Regions from separate parts of the Cobetia sp. MM1IDA2H-1 genome, predicted to be linked through region 1. Evidence: predicted binding sites of a transcription regulator. Region 1 holds the regulator's gene; each other region holds the start of a gene.

Region 1 (5,169 bases):
ATATCCAATACCGGCGCGAAGGTGATGTCGCAGCCAATGGCGGCCATCTCCATGCCCAGCAACCAGCCGGCGTCACGGGCAAACCCGAGCCCTGACGACTGGGCATCATCACCGCAGCCGTCACAGTCACGTCCCAGGCAGCAATGTGCCAGGGCGCGCATCGGCGGCAGGCGGGTCACGCCTTCGCGCAGCCGTTGCACCCGTCCGCCTTCCTGATCGATGGCGATCAACAGATGTGGATTGACGCGGCGGATCTCACCGCACAGCGCCAGCACCTGCTCGGGAGAAACACAGTTGCGCGCAAACAGGATGACGCCGCCAACGGCGGGGCGTGCCAGTAGTTCACGTTCGTCAGACGTGAGGGTATGCCCCTCGACGTCGAGCATTACGGAGCCCAATGGCTGTGTCATGACATCCTTCCTGTCCATGGCCTGCTGGCCGTGTCATGCGCTGCAAGGCATGGCACGCACGGCAGGGTTTCATGTCGTTACGGGGCTCGGCAGCCTGGAAGACAAGCCTCAGGACAGGCGGCCGGCGCGAGGAAAGGCGCAATTCTAGCCGACTGAGCGCGACTCGAACAGTCGCGAGCACCAGCCGCCAGGCAACGCAGCGTCAGGCGTGCAACAGCACTGGCGTTCCGGCCGGCGCATGCCGGTAAAGGCACAGCAGATCCTCATCGCGCAGACGAATGCACCCATGGGAGGCCGGGGTGCCCATCGGCTCGCTGGTCGGCGTGCCATGGAAGTAGATGTAGCGCCGCAGGCTGTCGACGCGCTGTCCCGCCGCGTTGCGGCCACGGTTGATACCGGGCTCGCGACCGCTGAGCCACAGGATACGCGTCAGGATCCAGTCGCGTTCGGGGTGCTCGGCGGCCAGTCGAGGCGTGAACACCTCTCCCGTGAAGCGCCGCCCACGATAGACGGCACCACGCGGATTGCCCTCCCCGATCGCGGCGCGAACCACATGCCAGCCGGTCGGCGTGCAACCGCTGCCATCGAGCTCGCCGATACCGTTGAGGCCGCTGGAGATCGCACAGGCATGCACCAGCGTGTCAGGGTCAGCCGCGGGGGGCGGCGCATCACGACTGCCACTGGGCGCGTCATTGCGTATCTCAAGACGCTGGCGGGTGAGATCCACCGCCACCCAGCAAGCCATCAGCTGGCCGCCTGGGTGACCGCTTCACCATCTCCGAGCGAGGCCGGCAGCGGAGCCGCCATCGCCGCCACCACCACCGGACGCATGTGCTGGATCAGCTCGCGCACACTGGTGTGATGGCCGTATTCGGCCTCTTCGATATCGCGCAGTGCGTCCAGTCCCGAGAAGGTGAAGATCACGCTGCCGAGCATGAAGTGCAGACGCCAGAAGCGCTCGTTGTCTGGCAGGTCCGGCGTCGCAAGCTTCAGGAGCTCGGCGAAGCGGCTGAAGACCGTGCCGTAATGCTCGCGGATGTAGCGACGCATGTGGCCCTGCCCCTGGGTATAGGCAAGCCCGAGCAGGCGCATGAAGGTACGCAGGCTGTTGCGCTCGGCCGGCACCTCCAGCACCGTGCGCGCCATCACTTCCAGCAGCGTTTCCAGCGGCACCTGACGACCGGCATGCTGCTGCTCGACACTGTCGAGTGCCGCATGGAAACGCTCGCTGAAGGGGTCGAGATAGCGGGCGAACACTGCCTGGATCAATGACTTCTTTGAGCCGAAGTGATAATTGACCGCCGCCAGGTTGACCTTGGCCTTGCTGGTGATATTGCGCAGCGAGGTTTCGGCGAAGCCTCGCTCGGCGAACAGGACCTCGGCGGTATCGAGGATACGGGTAACGGTATCGGTCTGGGCCATGGGCGGATGCCTTGTCAGGTGATCAGTCACGAGGGGGCACGGGAGTTCTTGTCCCCCCGGACAACGGCAAGGCCGTGGCCCGGGGGGCGACTCTTCTCATGCAGGTCAATCAAACGACATGTCGGTCTTCACGCACCGCGTGTCAGGCAGCGACTCCGAGGCGGAGGCTGCCACGAGCCGTGTCCCGAGCACAGGACACACAGGGCCTGTGTACCGGTAGCGGGATGCGCCCGACGAACATTCGTTTGAAACAAGATAATTCTAGCTGTCCATGCCATGACTGGCAATTGCTGGTTGTTTCAAACACTCGACAGCCAAGACCGGCAGGACGCGCATTCACGCGGGACATTCGGGGACGGGATGGTCATGGGGCGTCCCGGACACCCGCTGTCTCGCGTCAGCATGTCGATGTCGACGAAGATGCCGGCAACGTTGCTGCCAAAGCACCCACGATGCCTTGCATGACCGCCATGACTGGATACAATGACAGTTGTATGGATGCACACCCCGTGCCGTCAGCTCAGATGCCGCCCAGGCCAAAGGCAATGCCCATGACTCAGCCGCTTACTCCGCGCCAGCAGGATGTCTTCGACTTCATCATCAAGACCATCAAGTCCTCAGGCTATCCGCCAACGCGTGCCGAAATCGCCCAGGCACTGGGCTTTCGCTCACCGAATGCCGCGGAAGAGCATCTGCGTGCCCTGAAGCGCAAGGGAGCCATCGAGATGGTGCCGGGCACCTCGCGGGGCATCCGCGTGCCGTCTCTGGCCGAGGCGGAAGAGGATAGCGAGCAGGGCCTGCCGGTCATCGGGGAAGTGGCCGCTGGCAGCCCTATCCTGGCCAGCCAGCATATCGATCGCCATTGCCCACTGCCCAGTGACTACTTCTCGCCTGCCGCCGACTATCTGCTGCGCGTGCGCGGGGTCTCGATGAAGGATGTCGGCATTCTGGAAGGTGACCTGCTGGCCGTGCACCGCACGAGCAGCGTGCGTGACGGACAGATCGTGGTGGCGCGTCTGGGGGATGAAGTGACGGTGAAGCGCTTCCGTCGCGATGGCCATTACGTATGGCTGGAAGCCGAGAACGAGGACTTCGCGCCCATCAAGGTGGATCTGCGCACGGACAGCCTGGAAATCGAGGGCCTCGGCGTGGGCGTGATCCGCGATGGCGGCCTGCACTGATCTTAAGGCTCGCAGGCAGTCTGTCCTCACAGCGCTGACGCGCAGATGACGATTGTCGCCATCAGGGCATCCACAAAAAAACCCGCCGATTGGCGGGTTTTTTTGTGGATGGCAGACATGCGGGAAGTGCTCAGTGCACCATGCCTTCCGACTGCTCGTCTTCATCATCCTCGCCATCCCACAGGCGGGTGCGGGTGATGGCGTGGTCGATCATCTCACGCGCGACCTCGAAGCGATTGTCACGCAGCAGATCGGCAGCTTCATCGGAGATGCGGATACTGAGAAGTGGCTCACCTTCACTCTCGGCGGCACGCAGGATCACTTCCCCATCTTCCATTTGCACGATTTCAAGTACGGCGGGATCGGACACGTCATTCCTCCTGCACGGCATCCTGAGGATACCGGCGTCGTTGTGATCGTCAGCTTGACGGCGGGCAGGCCCTGCGACTTGCAGTCACTGGCGACAATGCAGAAAAAAGTACGACCACAGCCAGAGCCATGGTCGTACCGGAGAATGCAGGGCTTGCCACAATGCCGCCAGTCTAGCACCCGTCATGCCAGGGCGTCACCTGAATGACAGGTGCGTGACATGCCAGCGCCTTCGGGTCAGGCAAGGCGCGACGCTACCACTCCACATTCGACTCGCGAAGGTGTGACAGCAACGCCTTCATGGCGCTGACTGCCGTGGCGAGACGCTCTGCCAGAGGCGCATTGGCCGCCGCGGCGATGATGAGACCATCGCCACGCGCCTGGCCTTCCTCACGCCGGGCAGCACCGCCCTCTTCATGCAGACGCGTGATATCGGCCACCAGCTGGCTCAACCAACTGTCCGGCTGCGCCTGCAGGCTTCGCAACTGCTCGATTTCCGCCACGGGAGTCGGCGGTGTGGCCAGCCGCTCGCGCCAGCTGCCCTCAGGCCAGCGTGCCGACGCGGCGCACTCCTCGATCAACGAGGCCAATGCCAGCTCCATCAACGCCAGCGCCCCTTCCTCACCGGCCATGCGCCGTGCGACGGCATGCTCATCACGCGTCGCGACGGCCGCCTGCTCCAGCAGCAACTCGGCCTGATACAGCAGTTGATTGGTGCGGCCACGCTGGCTCATCAGCTCTTGGCTCCCTTGCGCTTGTCCTCGACGACCCAACGGCCGTTGTCGAAGGTCGCCTTCCACCCCGTCGCCTTGCCATCTTCGTCCGTCATCACGAACTGCTCCTTGGCCTTGCGCGAGAAACGAATCTGCGTCGGGCGGCCATCGGGGTCTTTCTCCGGCGCCTTGAGGATGAAGTGATACTTCTCCGGCAGCTCGTCGGCATGCGCCTTGAGCTCGCTGACCAGCGGCGGACGCGTCTCGCGATTCTTGGGGAACTGACTGGCGGCAAGGAACAGGCCACTGGCGCCATCACGCAGCACGTAGTGATCCTCGACCTTCACGCAGGCAAGTTCCGGCATGGGGATCGGGTCCATCTTCGGCGGCGCGACCTCCCCGGACTTGAGCAGCTTGCGGGTGTTCTTGCAATCCTCGTTGGTGCAGCCGAAGTACTTGCCGAAACGCCCGGTCTTGAGCTGCATGTCGGCACCGCACTTGTCGCACTCGATGACCGGCCCATCGTAGCCCTTGATGCGGAACTGACCCTGCTCGACTTCATGTCCCACGCAGTCCGGGCTGTTGCCGCAGACGTGCAGCTTGCGCTGCTCGTCGATCAGATAGCTGTCCATGGCCGTGGCGCAGATCGGGCAACGGCGCTTGGCACGCAGTGCATCGGTCTCGGCATTCTCATCCGCGTCAGCGGCGACCGCCTCATCCCCCGGCAACAGGTCGATGGTGGTCTTGCAGCGCTCCTTGGGCGGAAGGTTGTAACCGGAGCACCCCAGGAAGACGCCGGTGGAGGCGGTACGGATCTGCATCTCGCGACCACAGGTCGGGCAGGCGATATCGGTCGGCACCGGCTGATTCGGGCGCATGCCCTCTTCTGACTGGGCGTGATCCAGCTCGGCCTTGAACTCGGCGTAGAAGGCATCCAGCAGCTCGCGCCAGTTGCGCTGACCATTGGCCACCTCATCGAGGTAGTCTTCCATGCGCGCGGTGAAGCCGAAGTCCATCAGGTCCTTGAAGGATTCACTGAGACGATCAGTGACGATGTCACCCAGCTTCTCGGCG
Region 2 (5,169 bases), 1.8 Mb from region 1:
GCCCGGTAGCGCAGGCCCGGAAGTGACCTTCTTGCGCGCGACCTTCTTGGCGCTTTTCAGACGGCGCTGGGCCGCCGAGATCACCAGTTCCGCCAGCGCTTCGGCCTGGTCGACATGATGATTGAGCCACAGCGAGAAGGCGTCCTTGACCACGCCGGAGACGAAGGCCGCGACACTGCGCGAGGACAGGCGCTCCTTGGTCTGACCGGCGAACTGTGGATCGAGCATCTTCACCGACAGCACGAAGGCGGCGCGCTCCCACAGGTCATCCGCACTCAGCTTGACGCCACGCGGCAGCAGACTGCGGTAGTCACAGAATTCCTTGAGCGCCTCGAGCAGGCCGGAACGCAGGCCATTGACGTGGGTGCCGCCCAGCGGCGTGGGGATCAGATTGACGTAGGGCTCCTGCACCAGCTCGCCGCCTTCCGGCAGCCACTGGATGGCCCAGTCGACGCCATGCTCCTCATCCTCGAAATGACCGACGAACGGCGATTCCGGCAGTCGCTCGAAACCATCGGTGGCACCGAGCAGATAGTCGCGCAGGCCATCCTCGTAGTGCCAGGCCGTCTCGCTGCCATCCGTCTCGGTCAGCACGACCTTGAGCCCCGGGCACAATACCGCCTTGGCGCGCAGCAGGTGACGCAGGCGTGCCATCGCCAGACGCGGACTGTCGAAGTAGCTCTCGTCCGGCCAGAAACGTACCAGAGTGCCGGTATTGCGCTTGCCGACGGTACCGATCTGACTCAGCTCCTCGACCTTCTCGCCATTCTCGAAGGCAATGCGCTGACGCAGACCCTCACGGCAGACTTCCACCTCAAGGCGTGTCGACAGGGCGTTGACCACCGAGACCCCCACGCCGTGCAGGCCGCCCGAGAAGCGATAGCTGTCCTGGGAGAACTTGCCCCCCGCGTGCAGCTTGGTGAGGATCAGCTCGATCCCGGTCACACCATGCTCGGGGTGGATGTCAGTGGGCATGCCACGACCATCATCCGCCACCTCGATACCGCCGTCTTCCAGCAGCTTCACGCGTACTTCCTTCGCGTGACCCGCCAGCGCCTCATCGACGGAGTTGTCGATGACTTCCTGGACCAGGTGGTTGGGCCGAGTGGTATCGGTATACATGCCGGGCCGCTTGCGGACCGGTTCGAGGCCGGAGAGAACCTCGATGGAACTGGCGCTGTACTGACTCATCGCAGCCTTGTGTCCTTGGTGTTGACGTCCGGCAGACGCATCACGGATGGCGATGCCTCTGCCTGATTTTCTGAAGAGAGTCGCCGCTGGCCGAACGATCCGATGACGGATTCATCTTCCTGTCCGGCCCGCACGCCCAACCGTCCTCGACACGTTAGCAGGGTGCGACGTGGAAGGATGTCGCAAGCGACGGGGCCAGACGATGGCCGGCATGCGCCATGATGGCAGGCAGGTACTCCGCCAGTCTGGCAAATCCATGATCCCCTCCCGGCGTGAGGATCAGCCGGCAATCCTGATAGAGGCTTGCGGCATCGTTGACGTCCAATGTCTCGTCCGCCGTGGCAAGCAGCACGAGGGTGCGCTGCGGCGTGACGGGGATCGCTTCCAGTGCGGCCAGCGCCGGACCGAATGCTTCGGTGACGGTGAAGGACTCGCCGGTATAGGGGTTGGCGTGGGTCGACCCCAGCCATGCCGTGACAAGCCTGACCGGGCGCACGGCTGGATTGATCAATACCGTGCGCGGCCCCTGACGCCATACGCTCTGCTCGCGGCCCTGGGGTCCATCGAGTCGCGCAGCCTCACGCGCGGCAAGCCAGGTGCTCAGAAAGCCACCCATGGAGCTGCCGATCACCACGATGGCGTCGTCACAGGCAGGGTCAGCCGGGTCGAGATCCAACTGCGCGCAGAGCGCCTGGTAGGCCTCCTCCACCACCGCCTGCCCGGCAGCGGGTTGAGGTGGGATGTCAGGCGCGACGCAGGGCAGACCGAATTCGGCGGCCGCACGCTTCATCAACTGCGCCTTGGGCGAGCAACTGGCCGAGTTGAAACCATGCAGGTACAACACGCCCCTGACCGGAGGAACGACAACGCCTGCCTGCGCAGGGTAATGGGGACGGCTCATCAGCGCTCCCGACACGCGCGAACCGAACGGCTCACGCTCGGTTCGCGGCAAGGTGTCTAGTGTAAACGATTGATTCCCATATAGGATAGCGAGAATACTGTATAAATCAACAGAGGATGATCGCCTGCGTGATCCCCCGTCAGCGCGGGTCCTGCCCCTGGGCGGCCCACACGGACTCGATCAAGGCACGACTGGAAGCGTCCAGCTGCTCGAAGCCTTCTCCCGTGGTCATGGTCGCTTCCGTCGCGGTGGCGATCTGCTTGCCCAGCTCCACGCCCCACTGATCGAACGGATTGATGTCCCAGATGGTGGCCTGGACGAAGACCTTCTGCTCGTAGAGCGCGATCAGGGCCCCCAGGGTTTCCGGCGTCAGCGCTTCCAGCAGCAAGGTGGTCGAGGGCTGATTGCCACGATAACGCTTGTGATTCGGCTGGGCCTCGTCACCCGGTATCGCGTCATCGCCCAGCATCAGCACGCGCGACTGGGCAAAGCAGTTGGCCAGTGTCAGACGGTGCTGCGCCTTGAGGTGGGCACGGGTCTCGGCGTCCTCGACATGGTCATAGCGACGCATCGGCGCGATGAAGTCACATTCCACTGCCTGGGTACCCTGATGCAGCAGCTGATAGAAGGCATGCTGGGCGTTCGGGCCCAGCTGGCCCCACAGCACCGGGCAGGTGGAGTAATCGACCATCTCGCCATCGTTGGTGACCGACTTGCCGTTGGATTCCATTTCCAGCTGCTCGAGGTAGCTGGCGAAGTATTCCAGGCGGCCGTCGTAGGGCAGGATGGAGTGGGCGCGAATATCGAGGAAGTTGTTGTTCCAGATACCCGCCAGCGCCAGCAATACCGGCAGATTGTCTTCCAGCGGTGCGGTGCGGAAATGCTCATCCAACTCATGCGCCCCCGCCAGCAGGCGACGGAAGTTGTCCATGCCGACATTGAGCGCGATGGGCAGTCCGATGGTGCCCCACAGCGAGTAGCGCCCGCCGACCCAGTCCCAGAACAGCAGCTGATGTTCCGGCGCGATCCCCCACTCGCTCATCTTCTCCGGCTTGGCGGATGCGCCGATGAAGTGCTGGCGATTGATCAGTCCTTCCAGACGGCCTTGCGGGTCAAGGCGCGACTTCAGCCAGTCACGCGCGGTGCGCGCATTGGAGAGCGTGTCGATGGTGGAGAATGACTTGGACGACAGGATGAACAAGGTGGTTTCCGGACTGAATGACTGCAGGTAGTCCGCCAGCTGTGAGCCATCCATGGTCGAGGCGAAGTGTACGCCGACCTCATGGACACCCTTGGGACGACAATCGCTCAGCGCGCTCGAGACCATCAGCGGCCCCAGGTCCGAGCCACCGACCCCCAGATTGACCACATCGGTGATCGGCTTTCCGGTGGCACCACGCCACTGCCCGCTATGGAAGGTCTCGACCATCTCGGCGAGCCGCTCGAGGCTCTCGTGGATGGCAGGTACCACATCCTCGCCATCCACCTCGAGACTTGCTGAGCGTGGCAGACGCAGGGCCGCGTGCAGGGCCGGGCGATCTTCCGAGCGATTGACGTGCTCACCGGCCAGCAGACGCTTGATGCCCTGCTCGACACCGGTTTCCCGCGCCAGCTCCAGCAGCAGCTCCAGGGTCTCCTGCTTGAGCCGCTGCTTGGAGAGATCCAGGCGCAGGCCCGCGGCAGAACGGGTGAAGGTCGTCACTCGATCGCGCCCTTGCGCCGCATTTTCGGCGAACAGGTCCTTCAGGTGCACATCGGCCATCTGCTCCTGATGATGACGCGCGAGGGCCTGCCAGGCCTGACTGTTACGGCGGGCAGAACGTGCAGACGATGGAGTGGACATGGCCACCTCTCTCCTTGAAGTGTCGCGACCGGCCCTGCGTGGCCCGGTCAGAAATCGGTTGATGGAGGCATCATCGGTAAGCCGCGGCGGGTGCGTCAGGCACCTCGAATGCGTAGAATGGCGGGCCCAGCAGGGCACTCAGCCCAGCCGCTCCCCGGCCAATGGCATGTCGCCCAGGCCCTCTGCCCGATGAAGCCTTGATCCATGAGTGATGCATCTTACCGTGACGCGATATTTACGACACCCCTTGACCGTGTTGCCAGCTTCTCCTTCGACGAACAGGTCGTCAGCTGCTTCCCGGACATGCTGCGCCGTTCGGTGCCGGGGTACGGTCAGATCATCGCCATGCTGGGGCTGATGGCCCGCGCTCACCTGCGCCCTGGCGCACGCGTCTATGATCTGGGCTGCTCGCTGGGGGCTGCCAGCATGGCATTGGCACGTGAGATGGCGGCCCAGGACATCGAGATCGAAGCCGTCGATCTGTCCCGGCCGATGGTCGAGCGCGCCAGCCGCGAGCTCGCCGACGCCTTCCCGGACCATCGCATCAACGTCAGTGAAGCCGATATCCGCACCCTGGAGTACCAGCCTGCCGGAATGATCGTGGTCAACTTCACCCTGCAGTTTCTGCCGCCGCAGGACCGCGACGCCGTGATCGACAAGCTGTTTGCGGCGCTGGAGCCCGGCGGCGTGCTGATCCTGTCCGAGAAGATCATCAGCGACGACCCGGTCGAGAACGCCTGGTTGATCGAGCGCTATCACGACTTCAAGCGCGCCAACGGCTACTCCGACCTCGAGATCTCGCAGAAACGCGAAGCGCTGGAGGACGTGATGAAGCCCGACAGTCTCACCACTCACCATGCGCGCCTGGCACGCGCCGGCTTCGCGCGCAGCCACACCTGGCTGCAATACCTGAACTTTGCCTCGATGGTCGCTTTCAAAGCCGCCGAATGACCGCTACGCCTGCACGGACCCGACCCAGCGCATGAGCATTTCCCCCTACGATCGTGATCTTTACCGCGCCTTCACCGAGCTTGCCTGTGAGCCAGGCGCCGTCGGTGACGGCTTCGCCCGCTGGCTGGGCGCCCTGCCCGAGCAACTGGCCAAGGGTCTGGACCGCAAGCGCCATGCTGACCTCAAGGCCTGGCATGGCGCGCTGGAGAAGCTGCCGACGCTACCTGACGAGCGCGAGGTGCAGCTGGACGCCGACCGTGTGGGCGCTCGCTTCCCGACAGGC
Region 3 (5,169 bases), 1.3 Mb from region 1:
TGCCGCCAGTCCTTTCGTCCTGCATCAGCTGGTGCCGCTGGTAAGAGAGTTCGAGCGTCGCTATCCCGGCATTTCCCTGGAGCTTTCGGCGGGTGACGACATCATCAATCTGCTGGAGCAGCGCACCGATGTCGCCATTCGCATCGGCGAGCTCGAGGATTCGACCCTGCATGCCAAGGTACTGGGGCGCTCGACCCTGCACCTGGTCGCCAGCCCCGCTTATCTGGCAAGGCATGGCACGCCGACGAGCGTCGCGGCGCTGGCGTCGCATCGCCTGCTGGGATTCCTGCCGCCCAGTCGCCTGAATCGCTGGCCACTCAAGGGTGCGCCCCGGGAGCTGGAAACGACGCCGCACCTTTCCACCTCCAGCGGTGAAGTCATGCGCCAGCTATGCCTGGCCGGCCACGGCATCGCGCTGATCTCCCGCTTCATGCTCGCCGATGACCTGGCGTCGGGCGCTCTGGTGGAAGTGCTGCCGGGGCAGGTCCAGTCGCCCAATCCGCGTGAGCTGATCCAGGCGGTGTATTACCGCAACAGCACGCTCTCGCCCCGTATCAGTGCCTTTGTCGAGTTTCTTGCGTCGCGCCTGGCGTTGTAGGGAGCTGAGGGGGGCTCCCCAGTCGCTTCAGCTCCTGCCAGCGGGTGGTATAGCGTGAGCTGCGATGCGCGCAGCGCAGCTGCCAGGCGGCATCCGGGCGCGCGACGCCCAGACGCACGGTGCCACGGCCCATCTTCTGATTCATCGCATCCAGTGTCGCCATCAGCTGCTGGTTGCGTTCTCGTCTGGCGATATCGGCCTCGCTGTCGAGCAACGAGAGCTGCTCTCGGGGCTGGTCGATGAGGTCCAGCAGCATCACGCCTGCCTTCATGAAGCGATAGCCGCGCAGATAGATACGCTCGAGCGCCTGATGGGCGGCGGCGAGTATCTCGCGGCTGTCGCTGGTCGGTTCGGGGAGTTCGATGATGGTGCTGGGCGAGTATTGCGGGAGATCCGGGCGGTGGCGGTTGCTCTTGAGGAAGACCAGCACGGCACGTGTCTGGCTGCCCTGATGGCGCAGCTTCTCGGCGCCGCGCTGGGCGTGCTGGCGAATGGCATCCTTGAGCTCATTCATGTCATCGGTCATGCGGCCGAAGGAGCGTGAGGTCATGATGCGCTGACGGGCATCATCGGGGTCGTTCATCTCGAAGCAGGGCGTGCCTTGCAACTCGCGCACGGTGCGCTCCAGCACGACGGAATAGCGCTGACCGATGGCGCGCGGGTCCGCACAGCGCAGGTCCCAGGCGGTATGCAGCCCTTGCAGTGCCAGCCGTTCGACCAGGCGATGGCCCACGCCCCAGACATCGCCCAGCGGTGTGTCTTCCAGCAGGCGCTGGGTGCCGACTTCGGCAGGTTCCAGCACGCAGACGCCGCCGAATTCCGGCCGCTTCTTGGCGGTACGGTTGGCCAGCTTGGCCAGGGTACGAGTGGGGGCCACGCCGACACATACCGGGATGCCGGTGAACTTGCGCACATTGCGGTGCAGGGTACGACTCAGCGCCAGCATCGCGTTGCGGTCAAAGCCATCGAAGCGCACGAACATCTCGTCGATGGAGTAGGGTTCGACTCCCGCGCTGTATTCCTCCAGCACGTCGCGCACGCGCGCCGACATGTCGCCATACAGCTCATAGTTCGAGGAGAGCAGGTGGATGCGACCCTCGCGTACCAGGGATTGCAGCTGGAAGGACGGAGTCCCCATTTCGATGCCCAGCGCCTTGAGTTCCTGAGAGCGTGCGATCACGCAGCCGTCATTGTTGGACATCACCCCCACGGGGCGGCCTTCCAGGCGCGGATCAAAGACTCGCTCACAGCTGGCGTAGAAGTTGTTGCAGTCGACCAGCCCGATCATCGGCGCGCTCATACCGAGTATTCGTGGATGACGGAGCGCACCACCCCCCAGACCTGACACTCGAGATCGACGATAGCCACCGGCGGATACAGGGCATTGCCGGAGCACAGATACGGCCGCTGGCCGATCAGTTCGTAGCGCTTGACCACCACCTCGCCCTCGACCAGCGCCACCACGATATGTCCGGGGCGGGCGTCGATGGAGCGATCCACGACCAGGGTGTCATTCTCGTAGATGCCGAAGCCTTCCATGCTGTCACCTGCCACCGTCATGAAGAAGGTCGCTGCCGGACGCTTGATCAGCCGCTCGTTGAGATCCAATGTCCGGCCAGCGTAATCCTCGGCCGGTGACGGAAAGCCGGAAATTCCCGCACGCCCCGTGATGTGGGGGTATGGCAGCTTACATGGCGCAGGAGCGGGATGAGGGCGAGCCAACGTCTCGTGAGTGGCAAGGGGGGCAGATGCGGTCATGGAAAGCTCTCCTGTCATGGCTGTATTTATATGCAGTATCCGTGGCAGGCAAGCGTTAGGCAACCGCTAATATGCAAAGCCGCCTCAAGTGAAAGTGGCCGCTGCGAAGCCCGGATGGCGAGGGTGTTATGCTCGGCATCGGCGAATGCCATCGGGCGCAAGGTCCGGTGTCTACGTGAAAGGCGGATTCACTGTGGAGAGCCATGAACGAACTGACCCAACGACTGCGCACCTTCCTCAAGGTGGCGGAGCATCAGAGCTTCAATGCGGCTGCGCGTGAGCTGGAGATCGCCAGCTCCACGGCGACGCGTCACGTCAATCATCTGGAGCGACAGCTGGGCGAGCCGTTGCTGATGCGCACCACGCGCCATGTGCGGCTTTCGCCTGCCGGGGAGCGAGCCGTGATCCGTTTCCGTGCCATCCTGGGCGAGGTGGCTCAATTGACGGATGAGCTCGAGACGCTGAGTGAGCGAGTCGCAGGGCCGCTGCGCATCTCGGTGCCGTGGCGATATTCGCGCCTCTATCTGGCACCGCTGGTGAGTGAATTCATGCAGTGCTACCCCGAGGTGGCGCTGGATATCGTCAGCAGTGATCAGCGCGTGGATCTGATCGAGGAGCAGTTCGATGTCGCCATCCGCATCGGCCATCTGGAAGACTCGAGTCTGATCGCACGGCACATCAGTGACCAGCGTTTCGTGCTGGCCGCGGCGCCGTCCTATCTCAGTGCCCAGCCGCCCATTCGTCAGCCTGAGGACCTGGAGCGGCACCGCCTGCTGACCTTCAGCTATACCACCGCCAATCATCACTGGCGGCTGGTGCAGGGTGAGCGGGAGCACCGCATCTCGGCGCGAGCACGCGCGTTGCGCACCAACAACGCCGACATTCTGACCCAGGCAGCCCTCGAGGGGGCTGGTGTCGTGGTGCAACCGCTCTGGGCCATCCGTGAAGAACTGGACCAGGGACGCCTCGTGGCGGTGCTGGAGGACCATCAAGTCACGTCGTCGGATTTCGACACTGGCATCCATGTCGTCTTCGCACGCGAGAATCAGCACAACCCGCGCGTGCGTGCCTGGGTCGACTTCCTGCTCGCCCGCCGCGAGCGGCTGGCCGGTCGCTAGCAGGTTCTCGGCAGGTGGTCATCAGTAGAGAATATCGCTGCGGATGATGTACTTGGCACCATCGCGGATCGGCTCGCCTGCGTGCACGCAGTGCTGCGGGTGCGAGCCATGCGGGAAGCACAGCACGCCACCCTTGGGCGTTGCGACCGCGACTGTCTGGATGTCGTCCCGTGACTGGGCAGGCCTTTCGGGGTCGCGACGGCTGACCAGAAACTCGGTGCGCCCGCCGGTATAGCCATCGCTCAGGAAGATGAGGAAGGTGTACTGGCTCATCAGGCCCGGATAGGCGTCCTGGACGATCTCGCCATTGATGACGCGACTGCCCGGCCAGGCACCATCGGTATGCGGCTTGAAGAAGTCACCGGCCTCGTAGCGATAGACACGAAAGCGCGCATTGATGCCTTTTGCGCCCTCGCCCTGGATCTGCTCGGTCACCAGCGGCGCCGAGCGCGCCCAGATGACCTGATCGATGGCGTCACTGACGACCCAGTTGACGTTGTGGTTGTGGCGCACCGAACGCGGCAGGGAGACGGGCGCATCCTCCTCGAAGCCCATTTCCTCCAGGGCGGCGACGAAGTTGTCAGCCTCGGCAGGCGTCAGCACATTGAGCAGCTGGAAGGCGCCCGGGACACCCTCGACCTCCTGACGGACCACCTCTGGTGTCGCCTCGGTCTCGAAGAGGTCAGACACATCACCATTGTCCGTCCAGATGGGCAGGGGCGTGGGAGAGAAGCCGCGCTCGTGACTGACGGCGTAGAAGGACAGGCTCATGGCAAGACTCCTGAATGGCATGATCACGAATGTTGCCCGAGAGGCTAGTGCACTGCCGACGACAGAAAAAGGCACCTGACGGCAATTGGTCATTGCACGAATGGCAATGATCAATGTCCGCCTGTCAGGTTGAGGCCGACGATCGACAGCACGATGAGGCCGATGCAGGCCATGCGGCGAAACGAGAAATGCTCCCGCCAGAACAGCACCCCGATGATGGCGCTGACCACGGTGCCGATGCCGGAGAATACGGCATAGGCGATGCCCAGGCTGATGGTGTCCATGGCCAGATACAGCAGGCTCAAGGAGGCGCTGAAGCCCAGTGTTACCAGCAGCACACCCCGTCGGCGGCGGTGGTTGGCGTACTGGTTGAAACCGGTGACGCCGACGACTTCACAGCAGCCGGCGGCGATCAGATAGACCCAATCCATGTCATCCCTCCTGCTCATTCACTGACGGTGGTCTGTGGTGTGGCACTCGCGCGAGGTTGCTTGTCGGCAGGCGCGCCGGGGGCCGTCTTGAGCACGATGATGCCGATCAGCATCAGCACCACGAAGCCCAGCGTGGACCACTGGAACTCGAGCTCGAAGAACAGCAGGTCAGTCACCACCGTCCCCAGCGTGCCCAGGCCGACGAAGATGGCGTAGGTGGTGCTGGCGGGCAGTGTCCTGGCGATCTGGGTGACCAGACTCAGGCTGATGATGACCAGCAGCACCGTCAGTGCCCATTCCAGGGGAGTGTCGGCGACCTTCAGGCCCGTGGCCCAGCCGATTTCGCACAGGGTCGAGATCAGGAAATAGAGCGTGATGCGCATGGTGATCGGGCGTCCTTGTGAGGTGTCGGGAAAATGAGGCGTTCAATCGCCAGCGAAAGACATGCGTTGCATGAATGCGAGTCTATATGAGTTTTTGTTGATGTTTATGG
Region 4 (5,169 bases), 1.5 Mb from region 1:
TGGCGGAGTGGTTGCGCACGGAGGCAGCACGCAGATCTGCATCGACCTGCGGACGCACCGCGTCGCCCACCGCGAGCGAACCTTCGATCAGCACACCGTGATGCAGATGATGTCCGGCCTGCTTCTGGGTATCACTGACCTGGAAACGGCCGCCCTCCAGATGCAGATAACCGGTATCGCCCGCCTGACCACCGGACTCGCCATAGAACGGCGTGGTATCGAGTACCACGATGCCCTTGGTATCGGCCTCGAGACGCTCGAGCGTATTACCTTCGCTGTCGAACAGCGCGGTGACGGTCGCCTCACCCTCGAGGTGATCATAGCCGGTGAATTGCGTCTCGCCTTCCAGCGTCAGGTTGGCGGAATAGTCGCCCCCGAAATTGCTGGCAGCACGTGCACGCTCACGCTGAGCTTCCAGCGCGGCCTCGAAACCGGCCTCATCGAGGATCAGTTCGCGCTCGCGGCAGATGTCGGCGGTCAGGTCGTAGGGGAAGCCGTAGGTATCGTAGAGCTTGAAGATGGTTTCGCCGTCGAGGGTATTGCCATCCAGCTCGGCGATGGCCTCCTCGAGCAGCTTCATGCCGTGCTCCAGCGTACGCGCGAACTGCTCCTCTTCCTTGAGCAGCACACGCTCGATCTGCTCACGCGCAGAGCGCAGTTCCGGATAGGCATCGCCCATCTCGGCATCCAGCGCCGCGACCAGCTTGTAGAAGAAGCTGCCGCGCGCGCCCAGCTTGTGACCGTGACGCACGGCACGGCGGATGATGCGACGCAGCACGTAGCCACGCCCTTCGTTGGACGGCAGCACGCCATCGGCGATCAGGAAGGCACACGAACGGATGTGATCCGCCACCACGCGCAGCGAGGGAGTGGTGATGTTGTCATGACCGATGATCTCGGCCGCCGCCGCCAGCAGATTCTGGAACAGGTCGATCTCGTAGTTGGAGTGCACGCCCTGCATCACGGCCGCGACGCGCTCCAGCCCCATGCCGGTATCGATGGACGGCTTGGGCAGCGGGTTCAGCGTGCCTTCGGCATCACGATCGAACTGCATGAAGACCAGGTTCCAGATCTCGATGTAGCGATCGCCATCTTCGTCCGGGCTGCCCGGCGGGCCACCGGCGACGTCTTCACCGTGATCATAGAAGATCTCGGAAGACGGGCCACAGGGGCCGGTGTCGCCCATCTGCCAGAAATTGTCCTCGTCGAGACGCGAGAAGCGGTTCTGATCGATGCCGACCTCGTTGAACCAGATGTCACGGGCTTCGTCATCGCTGACGTGCACGGTGACCCACAGCTTCTCCTTCGGCAGGCCCAGCTCTTCGGTCAGGAACTTCCAGGCGAACTGGATGGCTTCGCGCTTGAAGTAGTCACCGAAGCTGAAGTTGCCCAGCATCTCGAAGAAAGTGTGGTGACGTGCGGTGTAACCGACGTTGTCCAGGTCATTGTGCTTGCCGCCGGCGCGCACGCAGCGCTGTGCGGAGGTGGCACGGCTGTAGCCACGCGGATCACGGCCCAGGAAGACATCCTTGAAGGGCACCATGCCGGCGTTGGTGAACAGCAGGGTCGGGTCGTTGTTCGGCACCAGAGAACTGGTGGGAACGATGGTATGCCCCTGCTTCTCGAAATAGGTCAGGAAGGCGTTTCTGATTTCTGCGCTTTTCATAGAGGTTCCGTAGCGATGTGCGTAAAGACGCTCCGGGGGTCTTCTTCTGCATGACTTCCGCATGGTTTCTGCATATTCATCCATGTGGGAATGCATGGAGGTGCAATGAAAAGCATGAAAGAAGGCGCCTGCCCCGTGCCGTCGCAAGACGACCTAGTATAACGCCTGTTCGCGCAAGCTAAAGGGGGGGAAATGGCTTGAGTGACCGGTTTGCGCGTTCCGAGCCATTACCCGGGCAATGGCTGGCCTCACGCCTCGTCTTCCGTCCAGGCGGACTCCATGGCGTAGCGCAACTGCTCGTAGTCGAAGCCGCGCTGGAGCAGGAAGCGCTCTCGGCGCGCACGCTCCTTGTGACCCTCGCCCGCTGAGGAAAAGCGCCTTGCCAACGTCTCGCGCGCCAGCTCGAAGAAGTCCACCGCATCAACATGTCCGAAGGCATCAGGCACCGGATCACAGGCAGCACGCATCACGGCACCTGACGTCTCGTTGTCGATGCCACGCTGGCGCAACTCCTGCTGGATACGCCTGGGGCCCTGCCCCCTCAGCACCCGTGTCCGCAGGAAGCTGGCGGCGAAGCGCTCATCGGATTGCAGGCCTTCCTCGACCAGACGCTCCAGCACTTCCTCGATCAGCAGCTCGACCTCATCACGACTCAAGCGCGTCTCGGCGCCCTCCTCGCCACTCGCGGACTGCTCCGCCAGCGCATCATCGCTGACGGTCTGCAGGTAGTCGCGCTCCTTGAGATAGTCGTGCAGCTCGCGACGGCTGTGCTCGCGGCGTGCCAGACGTGCGATGGCGTCATTGCGGGCACGCCGTTGCGGCGTCATCGCGCCGACATCGAGGGGCTGATAGTCCGGCCCGACGGTCTCTCTTTCCTGATCGTGCATGTTGGCGCTCCTTTCTGGAGAGGCACCCAAGATGGCGAAATCCCCGGTGCAAAACGCACAGCGCCCGCCACCGAAAACGGGGCGGGCGCTGCAGATCACTGAAAGGCGCTGAAATCAGCGCTCAATGAACACGTTCTCGAGCAGGTCTCAATCGAGATCCAGATCATCTTCATTTTCGGCGACCACTTCTTCCTTGGCCTCTTCCTTGGTTTCCGGAGAAGCCAGCAGCTGGGCGCGAATCTGGCTCTCGATCTCTTCCATGATCGCGGGGTTATCCTCCAGATACTGGGCGGAGTTGGCCTTGCCCTGACCGATCTTGCTGCCCTGGTAGCTGTACCAGGCACCTGCCTTGCCGACCAGACCACACTGCACGCCCAGATCAATGACCTCACCGGCGTGGTAGATGCCCTTGCCGTAGAGAATCTGGAACTCGGCCTGGCGGAACGGCGGCGCGACCTTGTTCTTCACGACCTTGACGCGAGTCTCGTTACCGGTGACTTCATCGCCGGACTTCACGGAGCCGGTACGACGGATGTCGAGACGGACACTCGAGTAGAACTTCAGCGCGTTACCACCGGTGGTGGTTTCCGGGCTACCGAACATCACCCCGATCTTCATGCGGATCTGGTTGATGAACACCACCATGCAGTTGGCATTCTTGATGTGACCCGTCACCTTGCGCAGCGCCTGGGACATCAGACGCGCCTGCAGGCCGACGTGGGAGTCACCCATCTCACCCTCGATCTCGGCACGCGGCGTCAGGGCTGCCACGGAATCGACGATGATGACGTCGACACCACCGGAGCGCACCAGCATGTCGACGATCTCGAGTGCCTGCTCACCGGTATCCGGCTGGGAGACCAGCATCTCGTCCAGATTGACGCCCAGCTTCTCGGCGTAGGACGGATCCAGCGCGTGCTCGGCATCGATGAAGGCACACACCTTGCCCTGCTTCTGGGCCTGGGCGATGACCGAGAGCGTCAGTGTCGTCTTGCCCGAGGATTCCGGACCGTAGATCTCGACCACTCGACCGAAAGGCAGGCCACCGATGCCGAGCGCGATATCCAGGCCCAGAGACCCGGTGGATACCGACGGGATGGCCACACGCGGGGCATCGCCCATGCGCATGACGGCGCCCTTGCCGAACTGGCGCTCGATCTGGGACAGCGCCGCGTTCAGCGCCTTGGTACGATTGTCGTCCTGTGCCATGTGGCCTCCTGTCGAACGGCGGCGCCGCATGGGCAACCACCTGAAATAGGAAATTCTCAAGCTTCGGGTGATGCAGAGACTGTCAGCCTAGCGGCTGGGCTGTCATGGCAAAACCCTGTATACATGGACAGTATGATGCCGCATGTTTCATCGTTCTGCCAGTCCGGTGATGCGCTTTTTCAGGCAGCAGTCTCAACGCAGAGGGTTGCATGCGTCTCGAGCCTCACCAGTTCAGCCCTGCCAGGCTTCCACGTATTCGATCAAGCCTTGCAATGCCACCCTCACGGCGGCGTCGCGCACGGCCTGCCGGTCTCCCGGAAAGTGGAAACACCGCGCCTGCTGTCGCGCCTCACTGCCCCATGCCAGCCACACCGTCCCCACGGGCTTTTCTTCACTGCCGCCTCCCGGACCCGCCACACCACTGATTGCCACCCCCAATTCGGCACCGCTGTCACGACACGCTCCCTTGACCATCTCGCGCACGACGGCCTCGGAGACTGCCCCGAAGTCCGCGAGCGATGCTTCGCTGACGCCAAGCAGACGCCGCTTGGCCGCATTCGAGTACGTCACATAGCCCGCCTCGAAATAGCCGGAGCTACCGGAAATCGCCGTGATCGCGGCACTCACGCCGCCCCCGGTGCATGACTCTGCAGCAGTGATCTGGACTCCGCGCGCCAATGCCAGCGCCTGCAGCTGCTCGGCCAGTGCATTCGCATCCGGTGCCTCGGACGTCGTATCCGTCAATCGGGCCATGAACGAACTCCTTTCTAGAAGTGGTCTGAGGAAAAGGGAAGCGAGCAGGAGGCATCACAGGCATTGGAGCCGGCCGCGCCAGTCCGTAGAATATCGCGCATCCCGCATGCCGTGTTCTCGCATGTGCGTCTTTTTCCCATTGCAGTGCAGTCAAGGAAGTCCATGGCCATGGCCAAGAACAGCGCGCCCCAGATGACGCCGATGATGGCGCAGTACATGAAGATCAAACGCGAGCACCCCGGTGTGCTGCTGTTCTATCGCATGGGCGACTTCTATGAGCTGTTCCATGAGGACGCCAAGCGAGCCGCGCAACTGCTCGACATCACCCTGACGGCACGTGGCAGCTCCGGCGGCTCCCCCATTCCCATGGCAGGGGTGCCTTATCACAGCGCCGAGGGTTACCTGGCACGCCTGGTGAAAATGGGCGAATCCGTGGCCATCTGCGAGCAGATCGGCGATCCCGCGACCACCAAGGGCCCCGTCGAGCGCAAGGTGGTGCGCATCGTCACACCGGGCACCCTGCATGACGAGGCGCTTCTGGATGCCAGCCGTGACAATCTGCTGGTGGCGCTGCATCGAGACGGTGAGACCTGGGGCCTGGCGGCACTGGAGCTTTCCTCAGGACGCTTCAGCGTACTGGAAGTCAATGGCGAT

Evidence for each region. The regulator LexA, encoded in region 1, represses DNA repair genes until DNA is damaged. The targets are predictions, from matches to a motif close to TACTGTNTANNTANACAGTA.
Region 2: the regulator LexA is predicted to act here: its motif matches at 2,188-2,207, upstream of BOH68_RS11675 (YqiA/YcfP family alpha/beta fold hydrolase).
Region 3: the regulator LexA is predicted to act here: its motif matches at 2,375-2,394, upstream of BOH68_RS09900 (LexA family protein).
Region 4: the regulator LexA is predicted to act here: its motif matches at 3,876-3,895, upstream of recA (recombinase RecA).

What each region holds. Positions count from the first base shown of each region.
Region 1 covers NZ_CM133225.1:970,942-976,110, reverse strand. Annotated here, with positions in the region: gene nagZ (beta-N-acetylhexosaminidase) at 1-410, opposite strand, end outside; gene BOH68_RS04195 (L,D-transpeptidase) at 613-1,155, opposite strand; gene BOH68_RS04190 (TetR/AcrR family transcriptional regulator) at 1,155-1,832, opposite strand; gene lexA (transcriptional repressor LexA) at 2,384-3,013, shown strand; gene BOH68_RS04180 (hypothetical protein) at 3,144-3,383, opposite strand; gene BOH68_RS04175 (DUF6586 family protein) at 3,637-4,116, opposite strand; gene topA (type I DNA topoisomerase) at 4,116-5,169, opposite strand, start outside.
Region 2 covers NZ_CM133225.1:2,762,558-2,767,726, forward strand. Annotated here, with positions in the region: gene parE (DNA topoisomerase IV subunit B) at 1-1,191, opposite strand, end outside; gene BOH68_RS11675 (YqiA/YcfP family alpha/beta fold hydrolase) at 1,346-2,092, opposite strand; gene pgi (glucose-6-phosphate isomerase) at 2,232-3,935, opposite strand; gene cmoA (carboxy-S-adenosyl-L-methionine synthase CmoA) at 4,140-4,886, shown strand; gene cmoB (tRNA 5-methoxyuridine(34)/uridine 5-oxyacetic acid(34) synthase CmoB) at 4,918-5,169, shown strand, end outside.
Region 3 covers NZ_CM133225.1:2,315,471-2,320,639, reverse strand. Annotated here, with positions in the region: gene BOH68_RS09910 (LysR substrate-binding domain-containing protein) at 1-598, shown strand, start outside; gene BOH68_RS09905 (Y-family DNA polymerase) at 555-1,886, opposite strand; gene BOH68_RS09900 (LexA family protein) at 1,895-2,356, opposite strand; gene BOH68_RS09895 (LysR family transcriptional regulator) at 2,560-3,474, shown strand; gene BOH68_RS09890 (2OG-Fe(II) oxygenase family protein) at 3,496-4,245, opposite strand; gene BOH68_RS09885 (DMT family transporter) at 4,356-4,676, opposite strand; gene BOH68_RS09880 (DMT family transporter) at 4,691-5,059, opposite strand.
Region 4 covers NZ_CM133225.1:3,687,894-3,693,062, forward strand. Annotated here, with positions in the region: gene alaS (alanine--tRNA ligase) at 1-1,666, opposite strand, end outside; gene BOH68_RS15485 (regulatory protein RecX) at 1,915-2,553, opposite strand; gene recA (recombinase RecA) at 2,701-3,762, opposite strand; gene BOH68_RS15495 (CinA family protein) at 3,994-4,515, opposite strand; gene mutS (DNA mismatch repair protein MutS) at 4,684-5,169, shown strand, end outside.